Regions from separate parts of the Paenibacillus sp. FSL F4-0100 genome, predicted to be linked through region 3. Evidence: riboswitches for the same ligand, from Rfam matches in the RefSeq annotation. Region 3 holds a riboswitch; each other region holds the start of a gene.
What was found. Region 3 has a riboswitch for cyclic di-AMP ahead of MHH48_RS02405 (hypothetical protein). Riboswitches for the same ligand answer to the same signal wherever they lie in the genome.

Region 1 (7,448 bases), 1.4 Mb from region 3:
ACTCATCCCCAACGTTAAAACCGCCTACATACCCGATGTCGCCATCAATGATAGCGAGCTTTCGGTGATTCCGGTAATTCAAGCGCAGATTAATGAAGCGCAGCTTGGACGGGAAGAAGGCCTCGGCTTCTCCGCCGGCTTCGCGAAATGCTTTGAAGAAGCCCTTGGTTAATTGACGCGAGCCCAGCTCGTCGTACAGAACCCGGACTTTCACGCCTTCTTTTGCTTTTTTGGTCAACAGGGACATCAGCTTCTTGCCCAGCTCGTCCCGACGGATGATGTAGTATTGAATATGTATATAGACTTTGGCTTCCTCAATATCCTGAAACAACCGTTCAAATTTCTTGCGTCCATCCGTGAAAATTTCAACGTTGTTGTCGTCCGTAAGGATCGCCTGATTCTCATTGATATGCATATGGATTAAATCGCTGCTATCCGCCGCGGCTTGATTGCTGAACGGGTATTCCCCGTTAGTCATCCCTTCCATTTGAGACAGCAATACCTTCTCGATGCCTGTTTTCTGCAGATCATCCCAATGAAAGAGACGGATTCTTCTTAAATTTTGGGCGAACAACAGGTAGAGCGCAAAGCCCAAAATCGGGATAAAAGACAGCACCAGCAGCCATGCCCAGGTGGAGCCGGCATCCCGCCGTTCCCTAAAAACCACGAACATGGAGAACACGATATTCAGTACGATGATCAGACCAAGAGTGATGGATGTAACATGCATGTTCATAATATCCTCCTAAACTATATCCTTGCCCTTGCAATCCTTCATATTATACGTGAGGCGTTAGGAGAAGTATATATCGGCAGGATGAAGTGAACTGAATGGTTATATAAGCGATGGCGCTACAATCCGACATCCTATACCAGTGCAGACGCAAGCGATTTGTATATGCACACATTGTCATGATACGATGGTGAAAAAATAGGAGAAGGGGCATGCTTTTTGCTGAAAATGAACAAGTTTTTCAAATTATGTCTCGCCGTGATTCTGGTCCTCATTATTATTTATTTGGGATCGCTGGTGGATTTTATATTCAGACCGGTACTTTCGTTCTTCTCGATCATCCTCGTGCCGCTGATGCTGTCAGGATTCTTCTATTACCTGCTCAGGCCGCTGGTTGATCTTCTCGAAAAGCGCAAGCTAAATCGCTCGCTGGCCATCCTGCTCCTATATGTCGTGTTTGCAGGCATACTTACAGGTTTTATTATTGGGGTATGGCCATCCCTGCGGGATCAGATCATTGCTCTTGTGGAGAATGCGCCCGCATTATTTGCTGCCTTAGGTGAACAGTTGCAGGAGTGGGAAAATAACGGGCTCTTTAAGGAGATATTTCCGGAGGATTCTAATCCACTTACCCAATTAACCGATTATTTGAATCAAGGCTTCACGTTCCTGACGAATTATATTATGAACCTCTTCTCGTTCGTGTCGAACTTTGCTATCGTTTTATTTACGTTCCCGATCCTGCTGTATTACATGCTGAAGGAAGGCGGGAAGTTCGGAGAGATGATTGTCAGCTTTTTGCCTAACCGCTTCAAGGAAGTGGGAGCTTCGGTACTGGATGAAATCAACAATGCCCTCAAAGGGTTCATCGTTGGACGAGTGCTCGTCAATCTGGCGCTGGGTGTCTTGATGTACATCGGCTTCCTGATTATTGGTCTTCCTTATGCATTACTGCTGACGACCGTGGCGGTTATCGCGAATTTCATACCATTTATCGGAGCTATTCTATCCTCGATCCCGATCGTGATCATCGGCTTCATTCAATCCCCTGGAACGGCGATCTGGTCGCTTGTTGTCATTCTGGCAGCTCAGCAGATTCAGGATAACCTGATTGGACCATATATCTTTGGCAAACAGCTGGCTATCCATCCGATTACGATCATTATCCTGGTTTTGGTGGGACAGGATCTCGGCGGAATTATAGGGGTTCTGCTGGTGGTACCGATTTACATGATCATTAAGATTATCGTAACGAGAGTTTATCAGCTATTCTTTAAGGAAAAATGGCAAAAAGCATAGACGGGTGATAGGCATGCGGTCGCAGCTGCATACTGAAGCCGCCTAAGAGCGTGGAAGCGTTCTTGGCGGCTTTTTGTATGCCCGAGGTTTGAAGGCGCGCTTGACAATGAGAGGAAAAATATATAATCTTAAATTAAAGATATTAACATTAAAGATTGTTTACCGACTCATAAATCATGCAATACAGGACCATGAAACGGAACAAGGTTTCGACACGAAACAATGAGGAGGCGATGAATATGGCATTACAAACGGCAGGCATTCATCATATTACCGCTTATGCACAGGACCCGCAGAAGAATGTTGATTTTTATACGGGCGTGCTTGGACTCAGATTGGTGAAGAAGACGGTGAATTTCGATGCGCCTGAGGTGTACCATTTGTATTTCGGGGGTGAGGAGGGGCACCCGGGGACTATTATTACCTTCTTTCCGTCTCCTGCTTCGCGAAGAGGGAGACGTGGAGGAGGGCAGGTTGGGTATACAACCTTTGTTGTCCCTGCGGGTGCCCTGCCTTATTGGGAACAGCGTTTACGGAGCTTCGGCGTCCCTGTCATGAAAGCATTCCGTTTTAACGAACATTATCTTCAATTCTCCGATCGCGATGGACTTTCTCTGGAGCTGGTCGAGCGGGAAGACGGACCGAAGAGCAGTTGGTCTGTAGACGATGTGACGCCGGACACAGCGATTAAGGGGTTTGGCGGTGCGGTCCTGTTCAGCAGCAAGTGGAAGGAAACGAAGATAGCGCTGGAGCAGGTAATGGGACTGACCTTCATGGGAGAGGACGTTAACTATGCGCGGTTTCAATCATTAGGGCCCTTCGGCAACGTGATTGATTTACCGATGCGGGATATCCCGTGGGGCGCCGGAGGTGCCGGAACGACCCATCATATCGCATGGCGGGCTCAAGATGAAGTTGAGCATGTTACATGGCAAGAGTGGGTGAAACAGCATGGCTTTTTGCCAACGGATATTAAGAACCGCAACTATTTCAAATCGTTATATTTCAGGGAACGAGGGGGGATCTTGTTTGAGATCGCAACCGATCCGCCCGGATTTACGGTGGATGAAGATCTGGACTCACTGGGGGAACAATTGAAGCTTCCTGCCTGGTTTGAACCGGAGCGAGCCCGTATTGAGGAAGGTCTGGAGCCTATTCAAGTCAAAATACAAGAGAGGGGTAACTGAAGTGATATCCATTGACCCGAATACCCAAAGCGAACGGGACACCTACAAGCTGCTCATCGGGAGCGTTGTTCCGCGACCGATCGCTTTTGTTACGACATTATCGGAGGACGGTGTGCTGAATGCGGCACCATTCAGTTATTTCTCCATTCTGTCCAGCAATCCGCCCCTGCTGTCCGTTTCCGTTCAGCGGAAGAACGGTACGGCTAAGGATACAGCGAGAAATGCCATGCAAAGCGGCGAGCTTGTCATCCACATCGTGGACGAAGACAACGTTGAAGCCGTGAACGAAACGGCGGCGAACCTGCCCCCGCATGAGAGTGAACTTGACCGAGCGCATTTAACCCCGGTCGTTAGCGAGGTCGTTAAAGTTCCCGGCGTTCTGGAGAGCAAGATTCGCATGGAATGCGTGCTGGAGCAGGTCGTCACTTTGAATGGAGCGGATCAGCTGCCTGGTGCCGATCTGCTGATTGCCCGCGTAGTTCGCTTCCATGTTGCGGAGGAACTTTACGAGCAAGGCCGGATTGACGCTGCCAAGTTGAAGCCTGTGAGCCGTATGGCTGGTAATATCTATGCTTCACTGGGAGAGATGTTTACAATCGAGCGGCCTGTATAACAATGGACAGGCTGGATAAGGTTAGGATGAGGCGAATATTAAGTTGTGAGCGTCCATATGCCGTTATTCGATAGGATGTTGTTCATGAAAGAAACGGGGGCTTGTGGAATATCATGCCTGGAATATGTTAACTCTACATGAATATGGAACCGATATGATGAATTCACAATATAGGAGTGGTCGACAAATGAAATTTGAATCCAAGGTTGTCATTGTGACGGGAGGCGCCAGCGGGATCGGCGAAGCAGCAGTAAGGCTTTTTGTAGAAGAGGGAGCCAAGGTTGTTATTGCAGATTATTCGGACCGGGGACAGGCTGTTTCGGATGAATTAAGAGGCGCAGGCTTTGAAACGCTGTTCGTTAAGACGGATGTGACCCAAGAACAGGAAGTTGCAAATATGGTGAAGCAGACGGTTGAGCATTTTGGCCGTGTCGATGTATTGTTCGCCAATGCAGGCATTGCTCATGATGCCCCTGCTGATCAGTTGTCGATGGACAACTGGCAAAAGACGATTGATATTAATCTTACAGGGGTGTTCCTGTGTGATAAATATGTAATCCAACAGATGTTATCCCAAGGAACCGGAGGGGCGATCGTAAACTGCGGCTCGATCCATAGCCATGTCGGAAAAGCGGGTGTTACCGCTTATGCTTCCGCTAAGGGAGGCGTTAAGCTGTTAACCCAGTCCATGGGCGCGGATTATGCTCCAAAAGGGATCCGGGTCAATGCCGTATGCCCGGGATACATCGATACTCCGCTTATTAAGGGAAGAACGGAAGCGATCACCGAGCACCTGGTCGGCCTTCATCCGATGGGCCGCTTGGGACAGCCGGAAGAAGTAGCCAAAGCCGTGTTGTTCCTTGCCAGTGAAGATGCATCCTTCATTACAGGCACAAGCTTACTGGTGGATGGCGGATATACAGCCGTATAATCCATGGACCAAAAATCCCGACACTTATCGGGGTTTTTGGTGTGCATTCATTGCTTCATAAAGCGGTTAATATATGATGCTGGCACCAGCGCTCCCGTAACTAGAAGTAAATGAGTCATAATGGGTTTTTAATGGATAATCAAAAATTTTTTTTGGTTCAGATGGAGTGTAGAAGCTTTCCACTGTTTTGGTCTAATTCATGGCATAAACTATCCATCACATGAACGAGTAAGGGAGGCATGGCAAACGCCTGCTATATAGCGAAAAATAGGTATGGGATAAAATCCCTATGTTGTAGGTGGACAGGCTTGAATGAGGCATTTTTCTAGCTTGTCATACACCCCGGAAGAATGGCATTTCTGCGTCTGAATTTCCAGAAAAAGCGGTTAAAGGGGTTTGACTTTTCCTAAACTTCCCTTTATCATGGACACACGCTTAGTTTCCGGCATACATTTTCCGGAAAGCGGGGGAACCAGTTTCACCAGGGGCGAGTCACTTAGAATCATGAGTGTAGGGTACCATCTTACCCGAGTCCGTCAGCTAACCTCGTCAGCAGTGGATGGGTCTTGCATACATAATGGATGTTCATAACAAAGGCCCTTGATTCTCTTAGGGGCCTTTTCTCTATTTTTTGACCCCCTGCTGGCGGAGCTATGTCTAAATCCCCTGTTTGGTGGTCTTTTTGTATTCTGCTAAAGAGGAGGGGCAAGGCCTGCAAATGTTTAACCAATTGAATCAGTCGGATGGCATTGGGTTTAAGCGTGCAAGGAGATGGATGAATCATCTTCCCTGAAGCCCCGACCCGTGCAAGGTGTCTGAATGTCCTTATATCCAAGTTAACATATGTGTTAACAAGGGTAATTTCAACGTGCCATTTTGTAAGGATTGCAAAGTCATAACGAAAGGTTGTGGAAGGTTTTGAAGAGAGTGCTTGTGCTGATGTTGTCAGTGACTATGGTGGTATTGCTTGCGGCTTGCGGTGACAAAGGGAGTACACTGGATCGCGCCATTGAGCAAGGGTATATCACCGTAGGTTTTGCGAATGAGAAGCCTTATGCCTATAAAGAGGCCAACGGGGAGCTGACGGGAGAAGCCGTTGAGATTGCTCGGGTTATTCTGGAGCGGCTTGGCATCAAGGAAATGAGGGGAGAGCTGACGGAATTCGGTTCACTGGTTGCCGGACTGCAGGCCGAGCGGTTCGATCTAATCACCGCAGGCATGTTCATTAATCCGGACCGCTGCTCCGCCGTATTGTTTGCCAATCCGGAGTACAGCATCGGGGAAGCCATTGCGGTGAAGCAAGGGAACCCGATGGAACTCGGAAGTTATGAGGATATTGCTAATCATGACCAGGCTAAGGTCGCCGTCATGACAGGCGCGGTTGAAATCGGCTATATGGAGAAGTCCGGTATTCCTTCAGACCGGATCATACAGGTCCCCGACCAGGCCTCGGCTATTAGCGCCCTTCAGGCAGACCGGGTACAGGCGATTACCATGACGGGACCCTCTCTGCAGGCGATGCTGGATTCGGCTAGTGATGACAACATCGAACGTGTAACTGATTTCGAGCAGCCGGTCATCGATGGAGAAAGCGTTCGGGGTTATGGAGCTACGGCGTTCCGCCAAGCGGATACCGAGTTCCAGGAGGCTTATAATGCAGAGCTGCAAAAAATGAAGGAATCAGGCGAGCTGCTGGACATTCTGCAGAAGTTCGGATTCACGGAAGAAGAGCTTCCGGGTGAAATGACGGCTGCTGCGCTTTGCGGGGAATAGCATGCCGAATTCGTGGATTGATTTTCTCCCTACGCTGCTAAAAGGGGCGGAGATCACGATTGTGGTAGCTTTCTTTTCAGCCATCCTTGCGGTCGTGATGTCCTTTGCAGCCGGGTTATGCCGACTGTCGAAGCTGTGGATCATTCGCACATTGACAGCCGTGTACGTGGAAGTCTTTCGGGGAACCTCCTTGCTGGTGCAGCTGTTTTGGTTGTATTTCGCTCTTCCGTTCATCGGCATCGAGCTTCCAAAAATGTTGGCGGCCATCCTCGCGATCGGGCTAAACTTCGGCGCATACGGCTCGGAGATCGTCCGAAGCGCTGTGCTGGCCGTTCCGAAAGGACAGTGGGAAGCCGCTTTAGCGCTTAATCTGAAGCCTTGGCAAAGGCTGTGGAATGTGATATTGCCTCAAGCTTCCTTGCGAATGCTTCCCCCTTTCGGGAATCAGCTTGTGGAACTCATCAAATCCACCTCATTGGTTTATTTCATCACCATGGCGGATTTGACGTATCAGGCGATGGTGCTTCGCAACAATTACATCTCCTGGACGACCGAGATTCTGGTACTGCTGCTCCTCATGTATTTTGTCATTGCTACGCTCGTATCGCTGGCAGTTCGACTGCTGGAGCGTAAATGGACAGCGGGGAGGTTATAGTCATGTGGGACTGGAACTATGTGTGGGATATCCTGCCGCAGCTCTTGAGTGCGTTAAAGATGACGGTATGGGTGACGATCTGCGCTTTCGTGGTGGCATTAATCATCGGATTGCTGCTTGCCTTTGCGACGCGGAGCCGATTTAAGCTGTTGTCGCTTATAACCAAAGGAATCATTGAATTTATTCGCAATACACCGCTGCTGGTTCAGGTCTTCTTCCTGTATTACAGTCTGCCGCTCCTAACGGGAATTTCCATT
Region 2 (7,448 bases), 3.4 Mb from region 3:
AGAGAAGAATGGCGCGGACCGTCTGGAATTGATCACAGCGATAACCGAAGGCGGGCTTACGCCGGGAATCGGGCTTGTTGAAGAGGTTGTGAAAGCCGTTCAGATTCCTGTACATGTCATGGTCAGACCTCATAGCAGATCCTTTGTGTACAACGAACATGATATAGCTACCATGATGGCGGAGGTTAAGGCGATCCGCAAGGCAGGTGCAGCTGGCGTTGTGCTTGGCATGCTGACTCCGGGAGGGAAGATTGACGAGGACTCCTTGGTCAAAATGCTGGAATGGACAGGAGATATGCAAGTCACGTTCCACCGGGCTTTTGATGAACTGGAGGATCAGTTCGAAGGACTGCGTACATTGCAGAAATACCCGTCGGTTACCCGTGTCCTAACGTCAGGAGGACCGCAGCCTGCACCGCAGGCCATCCCGAGAATTCGGGAGCTTGTAGAACAAACGGCAGGCAGTGAACTTAAAATATTGGCCGGCAATGGTCTGAAGTGGGAAATCATACACGATTTTATCGACCGGACCGGTGTGAGCGAGGTCCATTTCGGCTCAGCTGTTCGGTACGGTCGATCAGGGCTGAAGCCCATCGATCCGGTCGAGCTGCGATCGCTGGCTGAGAGCATACATCAATAGAAGTAGCAAACCTATCGGAAACAGGTGAACAAAAATTGCAAACCGTATGGAATAAACAGCAAGAATTTGTGGTTGGCGTTGACCTTGGGGGTACGAAGATCGCGGCAGCGCTCTTTGATTCCGAAGGACAGCTGCTGAACCGGGAGCAAATGGAGACAGCGGGTGCGCGTACGGCTGAAGAAGTGGTCGCGAGAATTACGAACATGATCCGCAGCGTGTCGGGCGGCCACCCTCTTCGAGGCGTAGGGATGGCTTCACCCGGAACAGTTAACAGTAGGGAGGGGATTGTCATTCATGGTACGAATCTGCCGGAATGGACGAATGTCCCCCTCAAAGCCTGGATGGAACGTGATCTGCATACGGAAGTACAGGTGCTGAATGATGCCAATGCAGCCGCATGGGGAGAATATGTAAGAGGAGCGGGCCGAGGGTCGACAAACATGATATACGTGACGCTAAGCACAGGCATCGGTTCAGGCATCGTGCTGGATGGGAAGCTGTTCCTGGGCAGCAGTTCTTTTGCAGGGGAGCTTGGGCATCATATCATTGATCCCAGCGGTCCGCAGTGTAATTGCGGCAGCCACGGCTGCTGGGAGGTATTTGCTTCAGGAACGGCCATCGGCCAGGCAGCATCCCAGCGGATGCTCACCCAGCCCAGCGTAATTTCTGAACTGGCCGCATCTGAGGCGGGAGTGAACGCCAAGCATGTGTTTGAGGCAAAACGACTTCATGACCCCGTCGCAGTAGAGGTCATCGATCGTGCCATCTATTATATGGCGCTTGGACTGGTTAACGTCATTCACAGCTTCAACCCCGATCGCATCGTGATTGGAGGGGGAGTAAGCAGAGCGGGCGATCTTTTATTTCCGCAGCTGCGGGAAATGACAGATAAGCTGGTCATGCCATCCTATTTAGGCACGTACGAAATCGTTCCTGCAGGACTTCGGGACGATGTTGGTCTGGTTGGAGCTGCGGCCTTGTTCCAGTAGCATAGGTGTAAAGAGAACGTTACGGATATAAAGGAGTAATAGCGGTTAGATAAAAAGCGTTCGGATCGGCAACGTAGTTTCATGTTAACCGAGCTTAAGCGAATTAGACAAAAGCCGCCCTTCAGGGGGCGGCTTTCCAATTATTCATAGAGAGCGGGAAACGGAGCGATCATTTTTTTCGTTATAAGTCCGTAACATGTGACAAGTGATAGGCGTGAACCGTAAGCCGTCATCCGTTTTCACTGGAGGCGAGTTTTTGGTTTCCTGGTTAGGTTTGTTTGTATCCGACAAACAATAAGCGGTTGCTCACACTTTCCCGCGATGCCGGCGGAAACCGCCGGCTCCAAACCCGCACGTGGGATGACCTGCAGGCTTGGAGCCGGCGGCTGCCGCTATTCCATGTACTTGGATGCGTCAAATGTAATCATGGACGTATGATTGGCATGTTCAATCAGTGAAGAGAGCTTGGTTACTTCGCGTTCCTTCTTGCGCGCTTGCGCCTGATAAGCTTCCGGATCATATAAAGCGACGTTGAACAGCGTTACGGCACCATCTCCGCTGCCACGGCTGCTCTGCCGCTCCAGCTTCTTGCGGGAGCCGAGATGAGCAAGTTGTCCGATATCGCTGCGTATCTGTTTGGCCAGCTCGATCGCTTCCATGATGGTCATGTCGGAGCCGTTCCAGCTAATGGTTTGCGTTGTATTGGAGATTGCCATTAGCAAATCCAGCTTTCTGTAATCCGCGGCGGCGGCTTCGATTTCTTCCGTAATGGCATCCACACTGCGTGCAGGATATTCCGCCGTTTCCCCTTTTTCAATGATTGTGCTGCTGTTGTTCAAGCGTTCCGACATCAATTGATTCATGAGACGGTTGATTGCTGCCCGGACTGCCAAAGCTTCAGCCATCGTGATTTGACTCATAAGTGATCGATCACCTCTTTAATTTCATTACTGATTATGTAAACGCATAGATCTGTAAAAAGTTGCTAGATTATTAAAAAAAGCAGTTCGAGAAGGAAAGCAGAGTTACATAATTGTCATGACTGTGTGAGATGGTTAAAAAATAGTCGGCCGAAATTAACCATCTTTACGACAGCTCCAAACATAAAACGATAGATTTTTAGGATATGATTGACAGCATCCTTGCTTGTATACTATATTAAGAGAAGGTTACAAAACGTTAATGAATTTTGCCGAATTTCGTTTGGAAAACGGGGGAACCGTCTTGGGTGAATTACTCTTGTATAGAGAGTATAGGGAACCTTCAACCGAACCCTTAGCTAACTCCGTAGGCATCGAAGGAGAGAACATATTTTGAAGAAGTTTGTCATCACTTTGCTAGGGTCTGCAATTATTTTTTCTTCTGGTGCCGTATCAGCATTTGCTGATCAACAACCGAATTTTCAGTATCAAGTGAAGCAATTGGTAGGAACTCCATACAAATGGGGCGGAACGACCACTAGCGGGTTTGATTGCTCCGGATTTATTCTGTACATGTTTAGAAATTTCGATATGGATCTTCCACGTACTTCCCAAAGCCAGGCTCAAGCCGGTGAACATGTGGATCGCGAAGATCTGCGGGTTGGAGATTTGGTATTCTTCAATACAAGCGGCAGCGGAATTTCTCATGCAGGCGTTTACATTGGTGACGGACAATTTGCGCATGCTTCCAGCAGCAAGGGAGTCAGAATCAGCAAGCTTAGCGATTCATATTATGAGCCACGTTATGTCACGGCACGTCGTGTGTTGAGTCAAGAAAATTATGCGAGACTGGTAGGAAGCGCAAGCTAATTGGATTACATTGCAGTTTAGGGTTCAATACATAACCAGAAAGCCTGACAAAGGGGTGTCCTTGTCAGGCTTTCTTTTTTTAGATATCAGAAAGTATAAACTTCGAAGCTTGTGACTTCCTGATATCGCAAGAAAAACTTCTACTAACTGCGGTCTGTCATCTGTGAAAGTACGTCGATAGAAGGTTTTCTTACTATAAGTCTGTCAATCCCACAGGGGTTGTTCGGTTACTCCTTAACAACAGAGGCATTCACAGCTGCTTCCATCCCGTTATTATAGAGACGGAACAAGCCAAGACGCCAGAAAGCAGCGCCTTTCAGATCATAGCGTTTGGCCAAACCGAGCTTATCGTCCACGGAAGTGGCTGTTTCGCTGCTTAAGCTGATGCCGAGCAAAAGCTTCTGCTTCGGGACACCTGCTTGGAGTGCCAACTGGATCGCTTGGTCCACCAGACTGTTTGGTTCGGGAACCTGAGATTTGGTTCCGACCGGATTGTACTGATAAGCCATAACGATGAGATCATCGGCGATGGAAGCAAGCGTCTTGTAATCATAGCCTTTATAGGCGCTGTTCAATGGCGGCACCGCTAAGGACAGAGCAATGTCATGCGGCAATGCTGCCTTTAATTGCTTGACATAATCATTGAGCAGCTTCTGCTGGTTTACGACATCCAGTTTAAAACCGAGCCCTTCAAAATCAAGTACAACGCCGCCGAAGCCGTTCTCCGTTACCGCGGCTGTGATGCCTTCAATGGACTTTTGGCGCAGGCTGCTATCGCTCAGTACTTTGGTTAATTCGCCGTTTCCATCCAAGGCGTAGACCATGAGGTATGGTTTAATCTTCTGGTCCGCAGCATCTGCTACCATCGATTGCGGCGTAACGTCACCGGCCGCAGCGGGCAGGCGGTACTCGTCGCCTTGAAGCGTGAACTGACCCTCACGATCGATGCGGCTCCATCCAAAGGCGACTGAATTCATAGATGCAACAAGATCCCGTTCTTGGAAAGATTGCAATGCATAGAAGGCTCTCAAATGCATCTCGCGCTGCGGCGATACAAGGGAGACCGTGCGAGTTGCCTGATTCCAGCCCACATCGACACCGAATTGGCTGCTGAACGAGCTAAGCGGGATCAGTACACGGCCTTCCCGTTGAACCGGCGGGGCCGCAAGCTTCACTTGTTTTCCATTGACCGTTGCTGTCGTGCTTCCCACCTGAAGTAACACTTCAGTCGATCGGCCTTTCAAACTGCCGATGGCCTTTACGGTTTGCGTCTTGCTATTCCAGGTGATTTGAATGCCCAGCGCTTCACCGACCGTCCGGAATGGAACGTAGGTGACCCCTTTGTCTACCCGAGGAGCCGCATCGAAGGTTAGCGTAACATCATCCAGCTTTACCGATATGGCAGGCTCAGCGTATACCTGACTAACATGGGGTGCGGTGCCGACCAAGGATAAGGCAAGAACGGCAGCGACAGCTGTTTTTCCTATTTGTTTATGCAGCATGCTTTGGTATTTCCTCCGATCCATTAAATAATAGAATGATTTCATAGAATATGGAATTGGGTCTAGCAAACGCTAGTATAGCAAAATTTTCATAGAGTTCCAATTCCATGATGTCAATGTCATAGAATAGATAAGAGTAAGCATGTTGATTTTTTAAACTTTCCGGTATAATAAATGAAGGATTTTATACATAACCTGATGATTACATGCATAGGGGGATAACACGCGTGTTTAAATTCTGGAAAAACAAAAAGGGTAGGAATAGCGAAGACAACAACTCGCCCATCCCGGAAGAGATGATCGAAGCCGTACCGGATCGGATCATTGAACTATCAGGTCGCGAGGTTCGCCGCAGTGTGGCGCCTGTTCTTGGCATGACGGTGCTTGATCTGGCCGAACGGAATGACGTGGACTGGAACTCTTTTTGCAAAAGAGGAACTTGTGCGCGCTGCCGCTGCATGGTGGCGGAGGGAATCGAGTATTTGTCCGAGCCCAATCTGGCCGAAGAACAACGCCTGGATCCTGAGGAGATCGAAGAAGGATATCGTCTGGGATGCCAGAGCAAGATCGAAGCGGTCGGTCCCATCAAAATCAAGCATTCCCCATACTTTTGACGACATAGAAGACGGATGCCGTCCATATTTAAAAAATCAGGCAGCCGTACAATGGACATAATCCCCTTCAAGTAGACAGTGCGTAGAAAGAGCACATCCGTTTACTTGGAGGGGATTTTTCATGGGGAATTTCATGGGGAACAGAAGTAAGCCACCCTTGATAATCAAACTTCGTTTCCCGGGATATTGTTGAAAATATCCATCAGATATGAGACCAGCGCCTTTTGCCACATTTTACTAGAATGACTATACTACTAATATCTTGTAAAAAACAGACTATAGATAATTTGCGGAGAAACTCAAAAAAACCTCCGCTGCGATCGATCGGTGACCATGGTTTTGTGAGTTCTTATCATTACTCGTGGCCGGACCGACATCAAGGGAGACGTCCTGCTCGCACGAAGCCGCTTTCAAAGGAGGCGACCGTTATGAATTCGATCTGGTCCATCCGAACCGGAATTCGGGATTTCCTGGAGTCTATCTATCGAACTGGCCGGTCCTGGATTGAGAAATATCCATTTATTAAAACGGCGTATACGATATTTTCCTGGTTGTCGCTAATCCTGTTTGTTTTAAGCTTGTTTTTCGTTAAAGAATCGCGTACCATGATGGTTCAATATTTATGGTCGTTTTATGTACTCCTGCAATTTTGGTTTCTATGCCGAAGCAAAACGATTCCGTGGAAGCAGATTGTGCTGTTTGTTCTGGCGGGCGTTTTTCTTGTCGTACCTTTTACGACGCTTACGGTCAATGCTCTCCACGTGCTTTTCGGCGGAAGCACATCTGACACCTGGTCCATTGCCGTGATCACGCCAATTTTCGAAGAATTGTGGAAGCTCCTTCCGCTAGGCATATTTCTGTTGTTCTCGCGTCGAGCTTCCGCTTTGAGTTTAAGCGATTACACGCTCATCGGCGCGGCGACTGGCGTTGGCTTCCAACTGATGGAAGAGCTCTCCCGAAGATGGCTAAGTTCCGGCCCACTTGAGGAAAAGTTCGGCTACAGCTTTACATGGCTGGGCGGCGAAACGATTCATTGGGATTTGTTCTCGTTGTTTCCTGGGCGTTTCGAAGAAAGTGTGTTTCCGACGCTGATGACCGTCGGTCATCCTGTGCATACCGCCATGATCGCGCTTGCGTGCGGAATAGCCTATCGGCTGCGGACAAAACTGACGAAATGGGTTTTTCTGTTCCCGGCAATCATGTTGCTGTGGGCCATCCTTGATCACGCGGCTTATAATGGTCAGCACCAGCTGCCGGGTTGGGTGTTCCGGTTTCATGATTGGACCGGCAGCGGTTATAAAACTCAACCGGCCTTCCTGTTGATGCTGGCCGCATCGATTTTTGCCGACTACTGGTCGCTGAACAAAATACGAAACCGTCTGCCGTCGCTGCCGAACGAGCCGCTGCTTAATCCGTTTACCGAGCTGTGGAATATGACCCGCTCTTTTTGTCTGGACCGGGGAAAATTCATCTATTGGCTCGGATTTTACCGGGAGCGCAGGGAGCTTGGATTTCATACGCTTTATGGAAATGACGAAGCGGCCGGCAGACAGGAGTCTATCGATGCTCGGGTAAAAGCTCTTTGCCAGGCGTTAACCGGACTCGCTATAATTCTTCTCGCGGCCGGTCTGTTCGCAGGCATCGGGGCACACACGGGCGGAGGGGAACCGGCTTGTTTCGCCTGCATGTTCGACTCGCTGCAAGATTGGTGGGATCGGCTGGATTGGTATGAACAGGGAGTGATCCTGCTAGGAGCCCTTGCCTTGTCACTGCTGTTCGTCGGATTCTGGCCGGCTTTTGGCATCGCAATGACGGGGATGGGAATCGCCGGGAGCGGTCATGAGATTGCCGGTTATATCCGCGATCCGAAGAAGCTGTTTACTCCCGAAAGAGCGCTTTCTGTCGCTATAGGC
Region 3 (7,448 bases):
AGTGGTTGTCGATCAAGTACGGCCGAAAACTGGCGGGCAGATTCATAGCCGGCGATACCTTGGACGAGGCGCTGGATGAAATTGAGAGGCTGAATGAGAAGGGCATTCTCGTCACGCTCGATCATTTGGGGGAGGGTATCACGACGCTGGACGAAGCGGCCGGGTACCGGGAGGAGTATTTGAAGCTTGTAGAAGGGATTGCCAAGCGGGGAGTGAAATCGAACGTTTCGCTGAAGCCGACGCAGATGGGCATGGCACTGGACCCCGAGAAGGCTTACGAGAATATCAAGCTGGTGGCGAAAAAGGCGAAAGAGCACCGCAACTTCGTTCGTCTGGATATGGAGGATTCGCCGTATACCCAGGCGACGATAGACATGACGCTGCGGCTCCATAAGGAGGGGCTGACCAATGTGGGGACCGTGATGCAGGCCTACTTGTTCCGTACCGAGGAGGACGTCAAGAATTTAATCAATGCCGGTGTTAATCTGCGGCTCGTGAAGGGGGCGTACAAAGAGCCGGGAACGATCGCTTTTCAGCAGAAGCGGGAGGTCATTGACAACTATAAGAAATTGATCAAAATGCATTTTGATCAGGGTGCCTACGTTGCGATTGCTTCGCATGATGACAACATCATCGACTGGGTGAAGGTGTTTGCCGAGCAGAGTCACATAGACAAACAGGAATTTGAGTTTCAGATGCTGTACGGGCTGCGGATGAACGATCAGGCAGCGCTTGCACAGGACGGCTACCGCATTCGGTGTTATATGCCCTACGGAACGATGTGGTACCCGTATTTTACGCGGCGGCTGGCGGAGAAGCCGGCCAACCTGATGATGGTGCTCAAAAATATGTTCAAGTGAGCGGGGGAAAACAATCAATTGAAAGTGAAGCGAGGACGGTAGCTCTCTAGCTACTGTCCTAGAAGAAATAATACGCCTCCGAGCAGTCCATCAGGAAGGAACGCTCCAGCGGCAAGCTGCCTAACCGCTTACGGGTGATGTGCTGTTGCCGATTGGTCTCCAGATCGGCGAGCGCCGATACGGCGAGCTGCATCCGGGCGGATCCCCACTGGTGCTGCTTCTGGGCATAGCGAACGGCCTCGGTCACGGACATGCCTTTCAGCCTCGTAAAGACGGCTGCCCAGCGGACTAGATCCGTGAATTCCCTGTTGCTTGGCAGCGCATATTCGGCATAACCGGCCGCGTCTTTGCAGCTGATTTTGAACAAACCGCAGTTCCAATCTCGTTTGCTCCAGGGGATAAAGCGTTCAGCCGAGCCCTGGTCGAAACGAAATATCTCCATATGGCGGATGGGCTCTACACTTAATGCGGGAACTTCGGTTTCGATAACGGATGTCAGTGCAGCCTCGATGAATTTCGTCATGATCTACGCTCCTTTATAGGAATGTTATATGCGCGGCAAATAGGCCTGGTGAGCAGAGATCCCCCGCTCTCCAGGCCTATTTATCGTTAGAGGCCCTGTTCCAGTGGCCGCTTCCGCTTAAGGCTCGGGTGGTGTTCTCTCTCAAAACGCGCCTACGAGGTTAGCTGACGGATTCGGGCTTGAGAGCACCCTACCGCAGTGCCTGACCATCTAGGCACTTCGGATTCACCCCATTCACCAATAGAAGCTCCATTGGCGATTTTGGTTCCCCCGTCTCCCCATCAGTCGAGAGCTCAGCGTATAACGAATGTTTCGAATAGATGGATGAATCATACGCCGGAGGAAACTAAAAGTAAATGATCATATGGGACGGATACATTCCGAAAATCGATGAAAACCGTATAAGAAAACGTGTACATTCAGTCGTGTCATCGATTATCATGGCAAAATCTCGGTATCTCGATAGATTGCGATAAATACAAGAAAACAAGAGAAATACATAGTATAGAGTAGTATTCGGGAGATAATGAAGCGATACTGGTCAGTTCCTGTTCGACATAACGCCACATGTGTTTTTGCTCACATTTACTTCCTGCAGGGCCAGACGTATGATACGAACTATGAATTGACGGACATCAGCGACAGGCAAACGGGCAGCCGTTCCATGAAGGCCTACAGACAGTGTGAGAGCTCAGTTGGGCTCTTTTATGGATCGAATCTCGGGCGAAGGCGCCATGGGCCTTCGCTGAAATTGCAGGATGATGCGACTCTCACCGCTCGAACCTGATGCTGTGTTGTTTTGCCGGACCTGGATGTTTAGTCAATGGCTAATAGAATAACATGCTACTCGTTTTCAATTTTCGCTGAGTCCTTGAATGGAAAAGGAACGGGGGAACCAGTCGGGAGATGAATCTATCTCTCAGGGGTGAATCCCATGGACAAGATAACGGTCTATGGGTAGGGCGACTCTCACGCCCGAATCCGTCAGCTAACCTCGTAAGCGTATCGAGAGAGGCAACGATTGTCGTGGACTTGGGCCACGGTGTATTTCACCGTGTCCTATTAAGGAGCCTGCGGGAAGAGTTCTTCTCTTTCCACAGGCTTCTTTGTTGTTGTCTTCTCTTTCCGAACTTAGGAGGAGAACAAAAGATGGAGAAATCGCAGGAGTTTATCCTGGTATCCGCACCGAACAAGGCCGGGGAAGAATTTATCCGCCAGCTGATCTTTAAGCGCATTTCGTTTGTGGCCATAGCCAACAACCGGGTTGAACAGGAGAGGCTGCATGAGCTGGGCTGCACCAACATGATACTAATCGATACAAGGGACGAGCAAACCTGGATCATTCCCGAGTTTCCCGTCAGCAAGGTGTTTCTGTTCGAGAGCAGCTTGAATCTATGCTGCCGCTATTTACGGATTTGCCGGACCTGGACCACAGAGTCGATTTATGTGATTACCCATTCCAGCAATCCGCGATTGATATACAAAGGGCTGGGTGCCGATGTGGTGCTTCATACGAACCATCACCAGGTATCCTTCCTGATTTCGTCCATTGTCAGCTAAGGTCTTGGCTGATATCACAACGAGGTTTTAGGAGGTTATATTCATGCAGGATTTATATATGGTGCTCATATTGGGAGGAACCTACGGACTGTTCATGCTGTTCATGTCTTGGTGTGGGCGCGTGGTTTCTGAACCGGAGGCGGATTAACCATGATGATCATTTTGGTATGCACGCTCTTTATTTTTCTGTACTTGATTTATGCGCTGATTCACCCTGAAAAATTCTAGGGAGAAAGCTGAAGGAGGAAGGCATTCGCCATGGGCATTTTACAAATTGCCATCGTTATACTCGTTCTGGTGCTGCTGGTAAAGCCGCTTGGAACTTATCTATATCAGGTGTTTCGCAATGAAGGCAATGGAACGGACAGATGGTTCTCCTGGGCGGAGAAACCGATCTTCGCACTGATTGGCTTGAAAGAACGCAAGGGAATGACGTGGAAAGGTTATGCCATCAGCTTTGTGATGACGAATATCGTGCTGGTCGCGGCTGGGTATTTGATTCTGCGGTTGCAGAGAGTACTGCCCTTCAACCCGAATGGCATCGATAATATGGAATCGACCTTGTCGTTCTCTACGATCATCAGCTTTATGACCAATACGAATCTTCAGCATTACAGCGGGGAGTCGGGGTTATCCTATATGGCCCAGATGGCTGTCATTACGATGATGATGTTCACGTCTGCGGCAACCGGGCTCTGCGTGGCGATTGCTTTTATCCGGGCGGTGACTAGCAAGGGCTCAACCGTCGGTAATTTTTTTGAGGACTTCGTCAAAGCTCACACCCGGGTGTTCATCCCGGCTGCGTTCATCATTGCAATGGTACTGGTTGCACTGCAGGTGCCGCAGACCTTGAAGCCTACGCTCAGCGTCACGACGCTGGAAGGTAGCGAGCAGCAAATAGCTGTAGGGCCAGTAGCTGCGCTTGAATCGATCAAGCATCTGGGCACCAACGGCGGCGGGTTTATGGGAGTGAACTCGGCACATCCGTTCGAGAACCCGTCCCCGCTGACCAATGTCATCGAAATCCTGTCCATGTGGAGTCTCGGGGCGGCACTTCCGTATACGTTCGGTTTATTCGCCAAGAGCCGCAAACAGGGCTGGATTATTTTCTCGGTGATGATGACCTTGTTTATCGCTTTCCTGTCGCTGAACTATGCCGCTGAAACCAATGGCAATCCGGCGCTGAACCGCTTGGGCATCGATGCCTCGCAAGGCAGCATGGAGGGCAAGGAGGTCCGGTTCGGGGTTGCTCAATCTTCTCTGTTCACCACGGTGACGACCGCGGCCACGACCGGGTCGGTCAACAACATGCATGATACACTCACGCCGCTTGGAGGGATTACGCCGCTGTCCCTGATGATGCTGAACTCTGTTTTTGGCGGAAAGGGCGTTGGGCTGATGAATATGCTCATGTACGCGATATTGGCGGTGTTCCTGGCCGGTCTTATGGTTGGTCGAACCCCCGAATTTCTAGGCAGAAAAATCGAGGCGCGGGAGATGAAGCTGATTGCGATTGTTATCCTGGTGCATCCATTTATCATCCTGGCTCCGACCGCCCTTGCGCTGATGACGGATGCAGGGCAGGCAGGCATTACCAATGCGGGCTTTCATGGCATCTCACAAGTATTGTACGAATACACGTCTTCCGCTGCCAATAACGGTTCCGGATTTGAGGGTCTGTCAGATAACACGCCGTTCTGGAACATTACAACAGGACTGGTCATGCTCTTCGGCCGTTACATTTCGATGATTGCCCTGTTGGCGGTGGGCGGCTCGCTGATGCGGAAGCAATGGGTTCCCGAGACGCTTGGGACGTTCCGGACAGATAATAAGCTGTTTGCCGGCATTCTCATTGCAGTGGTTCTGATTATCGGTGCATTGACCTTCCTGCCTGTACTTGTGCTTGGTCCGATTGCTGAGCATCTGACGATCCGTTAATAGAAAAGGTGGCCTATTACCATGAATAATACGAGAAAAAAAGTGATGTCCAAAGAGATGGTTCGTCAGGCGCTCAAGGAGAGCTTCACGAAGCTGAACCCCGTCCTGATGATGAGAAATCCGGTCATGTTTGTGGTGGAGGCCGGCACCCTGGTTGTTTTGCTGATGACGTTATTTCCGTCCTATTTCGGGACAGAGGGCAGTATCGGATTTAATCTGACGGTGTTTGTGATTTTGCTGTTGACGCTGCTGTTCGCTAACTTCGCAGAGGCGCTTGCCGAAGGACGAGGGAAGGCGCAGGCCGACTCCCTTAAGCAATCCAAGCAGGAAATGACGGCTCATAAAGTGATGGAGAACGGAGGGGTACAATCCGTACCATCCACGGATCTTCGCAAAGGAGATATCGTGATCGTTACGCAGGGCGAGATGATTCCCGGGGACGGGGAGGTCATTGCGGGCCTTGCGTCCGTTGACGAATCGGCGATTACCGGCGAGTCCGCGCCCGTCATTAAAGAAGCCGGCGGCGATTTCAGTTCGGTTACCGGGGGTACCCGGGTTGTCAGCGATACGATCAAAATCCGGATTACGAGCGATCCGGGGGAATCGTTTATCGACCGAATGATTTCGCTTGTTGAAGGAGCCGCCCGCCAGAAGACGCCGAATGAAATTGCTCTGAACACGTTGTTGATCGTCTTAACGCTGATTTTCCTGATCGTTGTCGTTACGCTCGCACCGATTTCGAAGTATCTTGGCATCGAGCTGTCCGTTCCGGTGCTGATCTCGCTGCTGGTGTGTCTCATCCCGACCACGATCGGGGGCTTGCTGTCGGCGATCGGGATTGCCGGCATGGACCGGGTGACGCAGTTCAATGTGCTGGCGATGTCGGGCAAGGCGGTGGAGGCAGCCGGTGACATCAATACAATGATTCTGGATAAGACGGGTACGATTACGTTTGGTAACCGGATGGCCAGCCAGTTGATTCCCGTCGGCGGTGAATCGCTTGCCTCGGTTTCCCAGTGGGCAGCCGTGAGCTCGCTGCAAGACGAGACGCCGGAAGGACGCTCGGTATTGGAGCTGCTGAAGAAGGAAGGACTTGAAGTGGATGAAAGCATGGCGGCTCGGGCGGAATTCATCGAATTTAAGGCTGAGACCCGGATGAGCGGCATGGATCTGCAGGATGGACGGAAAGTCCGCAAGGGTGCGGTGGATGCCGTCAAGGCGTGGGTGCAGTCGCAAGGAGGTTCCATCCCTTCGGATTTGACGCCAAACAGTGACGCCATCGCGACAGAGGGCGGAACTCCGCTCGCTGTCGCCGTGGATAACCGCATCTATGGTCTGATCTACCTTAAGGATACCGTGAAGCCGGGCATGAAGGAACGGTTTGAGCAGCTGCGCCGGATGGGCATCAAGACGATTATGTGCACGGGCGACAATCCGCTCACCGCGGCGACGATTGCCCGTGAAGCAGGTGTCGATGATTATATCGCCGAGAGCAAGCCCGAGGATAAGATTGCCGTCATCCGCCGAGAACAAGCCGAAGGGAAGTTAGTAGCGATGACCGGTGACGGTACGAACGACGCCCCGGCGCTGGCCCAGGCCGATGTGGGGCTGGCGATGAACAGCGGTACCACCGCAGCCAAGGAAGCGGCTAATATGGTGGATCTGGATTCAGATCCATCGAAGATTATCGAGGTGGTTGCCATCGGCAAGCAGCTGCTAATGACGAGGGGCGCGCTGACCACGTTCAGCGTCGCGAACGATGTCGCCAAATATTTTGCCATCATACCGGCGATGTTTGCAGCCGCCATACCAAGCATGAATGTTCTGAACGTCATGGGACTGGGTTCTCCCATGTCGGCGATTCTGTCTGCGCTGATCTTTAATGCCGTCATTATCCCACTGCTGATACCGCTTGCGATGAAGGGCGTAGCCTATAAGCCAATGAGTTCGTCGAAGCTGCTTCAGCGCAATGTGCTGATCTATGGCTTAGGTGGCGTGATCGTACCCTTTATCGGGATTAAGCTGATCGACATGATCGTCCATCTGTGGATTTAGATATGATCATCGTAGCGGGCATATCGAGATAACTCGAAGATTGCTTTACGTGGAAGATATCAAGGGAAGGATTGAGGAATTATGAATAATCCATTGCAGCAATCATCACCGGCGCCTCATACTAAGGCGGGTTCCGCCCGTGTCTCCCTGGGCATTGCCGTAAGAACGAGTCTTGTATTTATCGTGTTATGTGGAGTTCTCTATCCGCTGGTTACGACAGGAGCGGCGCAGCTGCTCATGCCGAAGCAAGCCGGCGGCAGCTTGGTCACGGATTCCGGCGGAAAGGTGGTCGGATCGGAATTGATCGGCCAAAACTTTACGGAACCTCAATATTTTCACGGCAGGGTGTCCAGCATTGAATACAACGGAGCCGGCTCAGGCAGCAATAACTACGCACCTTCCAATCCGGATTTGATCGAACGAACGAAGGCTTCGATTGAAGCATGGAAGGAGAACAATCCGGACGTTCCGGTGAGCAAGGTGCCGATCGATCTGGTAACGAATTCCGGCTC
Region 4 (7,448 bases), 1.7 Mb from region 3:
CTATATAATCTCCTTGGAGAGGAGGGATAGCATGGACGATTTTGCCAAACAGCTTCAGGAGCAGGAGAGGGCGCTGGAGAATATCCGCCACAAGCTGGCATTGCTGCCGGACCAGCCCGGCTGTTACCTGATGAAGAATCATGAAGGCACGATTATTTATGTGGGCAAGGCGAAAGTGCTGAAGAATCGGGTACGCTCTTATTTTACCGGAAGCCATAACGGGAAGACCCAGATGCTTGTTTCGGAAATCCGCGATTTCGAATATATTGTGACCGGCAGCAACATGGAAGCCTTGATTCTGGAGTGTAACCTGATCAAAACCCATCAGCCGAGATTCAATGTGCTGCTGAAGGATGATAAAACCTATCCATATCTTAAAATAACGAATGAAGAGCATCCCCGTCTGGAAGTGACCAGAAGAGTGCTTAAAGATAAAGCCAAATACTTTGGCCCCTACCCGAATGCGTATGCGGCACAGCAGACCAAAAAGCTGCTGGACCGGATGTATCCTTTGCGCAAATGCGGCGTCATGCCGAAAGAAGTGTGCTTGTATTATCATATGGGACAATGCTTGGCTCCATGTGTAAAGGAAATTCCAAATTCTGCGTATGAACAGATTACCGGGGAGATTACGTCATTCCTGAGCGGTGGGCATGAAGAGATCAAGAAGGAACTGCAGCGCAAGATGCAGGAGGCTGCGGAGGATTTGTATTTCGAGCGTGCCAAAGAACTGCGGGATCAGATCATCCATATCGATACGCTAATGGAGAAGCAGAAGATTACGACGACGGATACGCGGGACCGCGACGTATTCGGTTATGCTGTGGATAAAGGCTGGATGTGCGTACAGATTCTGTACATGCGCCAAGGGAAAATGGTACAGCGCAACAAGTCCGTTTTTCCGTTCTACGGCGATGCGCACAGTGACTTTATGTCTTTTATTGCCCAGTATTACAGTGATAATCCTGCATTGCCGCAAGAAATTCTGCTACCTGAGCCTCTGTTAATAGGAGGCGAGGCTGATCCAGAGTCGGTTGCTGGAACGGCTGTGGATGAAGGTGTGTTAGACCCAGAGGAAGGCGTGGATTCGACGAGTACGCTTTCCGCAGGAACATCTGATGAGCAGCAGGCAGCCCTTGCCCAGGCACAGGAGAAGCAGGCCGAAGCCGCTGGCATCGTGGATGCAGCCGGAGGGGCTGCCGCCCTGCAGGAATGGCTCGGCGTGAAGGTGCATGTGCCGCAGCGTGGTTTGAAGAAACAGATGGTGGGCATGGCGTCGGATAATGCAAAGGTGTCCTTAGACGAGAAATTCCGCTTGATTGAGCGCGATGAAGAACGCACCTCGGTCGCAGCAGCGAATCTGGGCGAAGTGATCGGCCTCCAGTCGCTGAACCGGATCGAAGCATTTGATAACTCGAACATCCAGGGGACCAACCCTGTATCGGCCATGGTTGTATTCACCAATGGGAAACCAGACAAGAAGGAATATCGGAAATACAAGATCCGTACCGTGCTGGGACCGGACGATTATGATACGATGCGTGAAGTGATCCGGCGGCGGTACGAGCGCGTCTTGAAGGAGAATTTGCCGCTTCCCGATCTGATTGTGGTCGATGGAGGGAAGGGACAGATTTCCGCCGCCAGCGATGTGTTGGAGAATGAGTTGGGGTTGTATATCCCGGTCTGCGGGCTTGTGAAGGATGCCAAGCATAAAACAGCGCAGCTCATGGTCGGAGACCCGCCGGAGCCGGTTACGCTGCCCCGGGACAGCCAGGAGTTCTATTTGCTGCAGCGTATTCAAGATGAGGTTCACCGGTTTGCGATTTCCTTCCACCGCGAACAGCGCGGCAAATCGATGGTATCCTCCAAGCTGGATTCCATCCCGGGCATTGGAGAGAAGCGCCGGAAGCTGCTGTTGAAGCATTTTGGCTCGGTCAAAAAAATAAAAGAGGCTTCAGTCGAAGACTTCAAGCCCCTTTCAATCGGTGAGAAATTAGCAACGGAAATTCTTAAGGCACTTCGTGAGGAGGAGTCGTGACATACGGCTTCTCTTTTTTTGTTGGATTGAAACGGTAAATCGCATACGCAACAAGCGCAGGAAGCACCATGTAGAAAGCACCAATCAGCAAGTTGGTGGTGTCCTTGAGCAAGATCAGGCTAATACCCATCAAGATGCTATTAAAGATGACATGGGAGAACATGGCCGCCAAATACCCATATTTCAAAAAGATGTAGCTAAACAGCAAGCCGATGATAACCAGTTCAATGGGCCGGGAAATTACAGGGTATATCGGATAAAGCGTATGCCCGAGCGCCCAGATGAGCGAGGTAATCAAACTGGCAACGAACGTATTGCGGACGATCTTTTTCACCATTTTGATACCGAACAGTCGATAGACGGCCTCTTCGGATATGCCGGCCAGCCAGGCCATCAGCGGAAACAGCCAAGGATAGAGCATGTTGTAAGGCGACTGTGTGGCATCCGTGGTGGACCATGTATTTAAGGTTAGGCCCAGAACGATAAAGATAATGGATTGGACCCCAAGCAGGATGAAAGCCCACATATATCCCAGCTTCATGCTGTCCAGTACATAATGACCGTATCCGGGTTCTTTGGCGCGCGGCCATGGATTGAGCCCGTCTTCTTTTTGCCATAGTCCGTTGCCCCCGACAAGGGAGAAATAGAGCAGGGCGGAGAATATGAGCGAATAGACCGCATAGAAAATCATCATCCCGAATATACCGGTTTGCGACATCCCCTCGGATTTGAAAACGGGAATCAGATTATACGTATTTAGCATCTGAATGATAAACAGCAGCACCGCTAGGAACAGGCCGCGCTTAAACGACGTATAGGCTCTGGTCTTTACGCTGTACACAATGGCAAGAATGCCAAGGATGAGGGTGAACAGGCCATACCCTGCGAGTGTCAGCAGCGTTGCATCCTGAGTCTGCTTGTTGACATAGGCGGAATGGGCGGACGGGACTGAGAAGGATGGCTCATAGGAGCGTAATTTCCCATGTTCGAAGGTGAAACGGTGCTCCAATCGGGAATCGCCAATTTTGGATTCCGGGTCCACATATCGGAGCCGGGGTTCCCCTTCCCGTGTAACCAGCTCAAGGCGCGACAGGTCATAGCCCGCTCGCTGGAGCCAAGGCTCCGCGAGCGCTTGCTTCTCGGCTAATGACATGCCGTCCTCGACGACAAGCAGCATCTGCCTTTGTACATCGCCCTTGTTCAGCTCAATCCGGTCATAGCTGGAGCGGGCGTAATCGTACGAGAATCCGACGATGCCAGAATTTTGCATGTGCACGTCCACATTGAGGGCATCGCCTCCCGGCTCGCTGAAGCGAACGCGGTATACGTCATAGGGATATTTGGCTTCATAGGTTTTGTTGTATTCCGAAAGTTTCTTTTCCTTCGCCAGATATCCGTAAAGTTCCGATTTGGATTGATATGTAACCAATGTGTCATCCGTTTTTGCAGCCGTAAACTGCAAATGCTCCTGAGCAAAGCTTGAAGCCGCTTGCCGAGCCTGCTCCTTGGATATGATATTCGGAGATGCCATCTCGGTAGAATCCGGATTCGTCGACGGAAACACCTGAAATAATAGGAACAGAATCAGGCCGACTGCGGCAGGCACGATGAGCTGTTTTAAATTGGGCTTCAGCTTCAAGGGCTCTCTTGCACGATTCATGAAATTCCTCCTCTAGGAAAGTTGATACTCCCACTGGTATTCGATATGCCTGATTAAGTACGCATAGAGTCAATATAACATAGTTATGAAAGTCATAAGCAGCTTATCCCAATATCCGGAATAATGAAACAAATCGATGAAAATGAATGAAAGGTTTCGAAAACGTTAGAGAACCCCATGCTTGTATTCTTGAATATGCCCAATTCGCGCTCTTTTAAAGATTTTTTGGGTGAAAAACGGCATTGGGTTACGTACCAGATTGCGTTATAATCACATCATGCTTCAAGGAACCGAATATTCCAGCCGAATTTCGTACTGAAAATGGGGGAACCATGTAATTGGGGTGAATTTCATTATTCCTAGAATAATGAATAGGGCGACCTGTGGAAATGCCCGAATCCGTCAGCTAACCTCGTAGGCTGCAGCACAGGAACCAGACCGTAAAGGGCACTGCGTTTTCCAGTGTCTTTTTTCTTGATTTTTTTTAAGAAGGTGACCGATTGAACTCTAAATTTAACTGGCTCAGGTTGTCTCCGCCGCAGATTCTCGTGCTTGGTTTTGCGGCTATTATCTTCATCGGGACGGCGCTGTTAATGCTGCCGATTTCCACAAGTACAGGTGAACCGCTTGAATTTATCGATGCTTTGTTCACTTCGACATCGGCAACATGTGTAACGGGTCTGGTTGTGGTGGATACAGGAACGACATTCAGTTCCTTCGGAGAAGTCGTGATTATGCTGCTGATTCAGATCGGCGGGCTCGGATTCATGACGATGGCTACTTTATTTGCCTTGGCTCTGAAAAGACGCATATCGCTCAAGGATCGTCTCATTCTGCAAGAAGCGATGAATCAGTCCTCGATGGAAGGAATCGTAAGGCTGATTCGCAGAGTGTTGTTGTACTCCCTCATCATCGAGGCCTGTGGTGCCATCATTCTATCGATCCGCTGGGCGTTTGATATGCCGATCGGCCAGGCGATTTATTATGGCGTTTTTCATGCAGTCACGATGTTTAACAACGCCGGTTTTGATTTGTTTGGTGATTTTCGGAGTTTGACCGGGTATGTTTACGATCCTGTAGTCAACATAGTCGTGATGTTTTTGATTGTCTCAGGTGGCATTGGTTTTATCGTATTATCCGATCTGATTGATTTCCGAAAACAGCGGAGACTTTCCTTGCATTCCAAAGTGGTGCTCACCATGACGGCTACCTTGCTGCTGGTTGGATTTATCGTCATTCTTATATTTGAATTCACCAATCCGAGGACGCTCGGCTCTCTGAATTGGGGCGGAAAATTCTTCGGTGCGTTATTCCAGTCCGTAACGCCGCGTACAGCTGGCGCGAATACTATAGATATTACGGGGCTTCGACAGGCCACGCAATTTTTTATCGTGATTCTGATGTTTATCGGAGCATCCCCGGGGTCAACCGGTGGCGGTATCAAAACAACAACCTTCACCATTATGGTGGGGGCGGTTATCGCCATGATGCGCGGGCGTGAAGACATCGTCATGTTCCGTTATCGCCTGGCCCAGGAGCGGGTGCTGAAGGCACTGACCATTGCATTACTGGCACTGCTGCTCGTTCTAATCGTATCGATGATTCTGTCAACGACAGAGGAAGGGAGCTTCCTGGAGATCCTATTCGAAACGACATCCGCCTTCGGTACGGTGGGTCTCTCCATGGGTTTAACGCCTGAACTGACGGGATTCGGGAAGATTTTGATCAGTATTACGATGTTTGCAGGGCGATTGGGGCCTTTGACGCTTGCTTATGCACTGGGGCCAAAAAAGGGTAAAGAATTATATCGTCATCCGGAAGGCAAAATGATTATTGGATAAGGAGTACAGGAGAGACATGAAACCAAAGCAATTTGCAATCATCGGTTTGGGACGATTTGGCGCCAGCCTGGCGCTTGAACTGATGGAACAGGGATATGAGGTGCTCGGCATCGACCGCAGTGAAGAGGTTGTCGAGGATATGAGCGAGCTGCTGACGCACACGGTGGTGGCGGATGCTACGGACGAAGAGGTGCTTAAATCGCTCGGTATCCGTAACTTCGACTGCGGGATTGTGGCGATCGGGAACGATATTCAGATGAGCATCTTATCCGCCATCTTGTTAAAAGAGCTTGGTGTCGCCATGGTCGTTGCTAAGGCGATTTCGGTGCTGCACGGCCGGGCGCTGGAGAAGCTGGGCGTGGACCGGGTGATCTTTCCGGAAAGGGATATGGGGATCCGGGTAGCTCACCAGCTTGTCACGCCCAACCTGCTCGACTATATCGAATTATCCAAGGACTATCTGATTGTGGAGATGACGGTCACGGACTGCATGGACGGAAAAACGCTTAGCGAGCTCAATACGAGGGTTCGCTACGGTGTCAGCGTGGTGGCCCTGAATAAACAATCCGGCATCATCGTAGCGCCAACAGCCATGGATGTGGTGAACTCCGGCGACATTATGGTCGTTATCGGCTCCAATGATAATGTGGATCTCTTTGAGTCTGAGGTCGTGAATATGCTCGAAAAATAAATAAAGAAGAAAAAAACCTGACGACCCTATATACCGTCAGGTTTTCTTCGTTTTATCCTCCTCCAGCTTACGGAACAGGATTTCCGTTTCGTCAATCCAGCGGCTGGCTGCCTTGCTCAGCTCCGAGGCTTGGCCGTAGATCAGCGAAGTTGTTCGCCGGGTTTCAATGAGTGCCGGAATATGAATGTCGACAAGCCCGTTATCGGACAACAGCTGCGGTCTCAGATAGGATTTGGGCAGAAGCGCGGCTGCCTTGCAGGTCGGGATGAGCCTGACGATCGCTTCGAAGGAATCGATCTCCATCCGAATATCCGGCATAATGCCCCAGCGGTGGAACAGGTCATCCGTCAACTTGCGGTACCAGGTGCCGGTTGAGAAAATGATCATCGGCAAGCCTTGAAGCTGCTCGATGCCGACATCCTCGATCTCCGCCAGCGGGTGTGAAGACGGGATGACAAGCTCCAGATGGTCATCAAACAGCGGAATACAGTTTAAGCCGGGCTGGTTGATGGAGGAGGCGACAATGCCGACATCGACCCGTTTATCTCTTACATAAGAAACGATCTCATGGGTCTTGCCGGTGATCAGCTTGATTTCGGCCGCGGGATGACGCTCCATGAATGCGTTAACGAGCGGGGGCAAGGTGGTCTGCAGTGTGGTTAGGCTGGCCCCCAGGTTGATCGAGATCTGATCCCCCTCCCGGTAATGGGCCAACGTCTGCATGAATTTGATCTGCTGCTGGCGCTGCTCCAGGGCAAAGGTGTACACAATCTGTCCGATGGAGGTAAGCTCCAGCCGTTTGCCGCGGCGGTTGAACAGCTGCAGCCCGAGCTGGTCCTCCAGCTTGGCTATTTTCCTGGACAGGGCTGGCTGTGACAAGTTAAGCAGCTTGGAGGCTTGGTTTATGCTGGATTGCTCTACAACGACGGCGAACATGTCCAGTTCTTCAAACATGGAATTCCTCCTATATAAAATAGACATATGTGCAAAACATTGCTTATGCGTATAGATTATAACGATTAATAATTATATTGCAATTCCATTATAAGAAAAAAAGGAGTAACATGAAACATGACACAAGTTGTTCACACGATTGCCGAAATAGGCAGCTTTTTGTCGTTGCAACGGTTTTAGGACAGGGTAAGTGTAATTGTTCTGGAAATAGGAAAGATTGAAAATGAAAACGCTGCACATTGGAAAGGGGAACGTCGACTGATG

Region 1: it holds a riboswitch for cyclic di-AMP, as region 3 does, so the genes downstream of both, ehuB (ectoine/hydroxyectoine ABC transporter substrate-binding protein EhuB) here and MHH48_RS02405 (hypothetical protein) in region 3, are expected to answer to the same signal.
Region 2: it holds a riboswitch for cyclic di-AMP, as region 3 does, so the genes downstream of both, MHH48_RS21860 (C40 family peptidase) here and MHH48_RS02405 (hypothetical protein) in region 3, are expected to answer to the same signal.
Region 4: it holds a riboswitch for cyclic di-AMP, as region 3 does, so the genes downstream of both, MHH48_RS29855 (TrkH family potassium uptake protein) here and MHH48_RS02405 (hypothetical protein) in region 3, are expected to answer to the same signal.

The regions. Positions count from the first base shown of each region.
Region 1 is NZ_CP150303.1:6,855,631-6,863,078, reverse strand. It holds gene cls (cardiolipin synthase) at 1-730, opposite strand, end outside; gene MHH48_RS31190 (AI-2E family transporter) at 953-2,032, shown strand; gene MHH48_RS31185 (ring-cleaving dioxygenase) at 2,272-3,219, shown strand; gene MHH48_RS31180 (flavin reductase family protein) at 3,221-3,832, shown strand; gene MHH48_RS31175 (SDR family NAD(P)-dependent oxidoreductase) at 4,020-4,763, shown strand; cyclic di-AMP (ydaO/yuaA leader) riboswitch at 5,186-5,331, shown strand; gene ehuB (ectoine/hydroxyectoine ABC transporter substrate-binding protein EhuB) at 5,682-6,536, shown strand; gene ehuC (ectoine/hydroxyectoine ABC transporter permease subunit EhuC) at 6,538-7,191, shown strand; gene ehuD (ectoine/hydroxyectoine ABC transporter permease subunit EhuD) at 7,194-7,448, shown strand, end outside.
Region 2 is NZ_CP150303.1:4,869,741-4,877,188, reverse strand. It holds gene MHH48_RS21875 (copper homeostasis protein CutC) at 1-640, shown strand, start outside; gene MHH48_RS21870 (ROK family protein) at 676-1,629, shown strand; gene MHH48_RS21865 (hypothetical protein) at 2,022-2,549, opposite strand; cyclic di-AMP (ydaO/yuaA leader) riboswitch at 2,810-2,939, shown strand; gene MHH48_RS21860 (C40 family peptidase) at 2,943-3,419, shown strand; gene MHH48_RS21855 (stalk domain-containing protein) at 3,647-4,921, opposite strand; gene MHH48_RS21850 (2Fe-2S iron-sulfur cluster-binding protein) at 5,149-5,535, shown strand; gene MHH48_RS21845 (PrsW family glutamic-type intramembrane protease) at 5,964-7,448, shown strand, end outside.
Region 3 is NZ_CP150303.1:541,290-548,737, forward strand. It holds gene MHH48_RS02400 (proline dehydrogenase family protein) at 1-860, shown strand, start outside; gene MHH48_RS02405 (hypothetical protein) at 919-1,383, opposite strand; cyclic di-AMP (ydaO/yuaA leader) riboswitch at 1,517-1,692, opposite strand; cyclic di-AMP (ydaO/yuaA leader) riboswitch at 2,235-2,402, shown strand; gene MHH48_RS02410 (hypothetical protein) at 2,533-2,943, shown strand; gene kdpA (potassium-transporting ATPase subunit KdpA) at 3,202-4,881, shown strand; gene kdpB (potassium-transporting ATPase subunit KdpB) at 4,903-6,936, shown strand; gene kdpC (potassium-transporting ATPase subunit KdpC) at 7,018-7,448, shown strand, end outside.
Region 4 is NZ_CP150303.1:6,563,109-6,570,556, reverse strand. It holds gene uvrC (excinuclease ABC subunit UvrC) at 32-2,038, shown strand; gene MHH48_RS29860 (CPBP family intramembrane glutamic endopeptidase) at 2,010-3,698, opposite strand; cyclic di-AMP (ydaO/yuaA leader) riboswitch at 3,990-4,134, shown strand; gene MHH48_RS29855 (TrkH family potassium uptake protein) at 4,199-5,539, shown strand; gene MHH48_RS29850 (TrkA family potassium uptake protein) at 5,556-6,230, shown strand; gene MHH48_RS29845 (LysR family transcriptional regulator) at 6,267-7,184, opposite strand; gene MHH48_RS29840 (succinate dehydrogenase cytochrome b558 subunit) at 7,446-7,448, shown strand, end outside.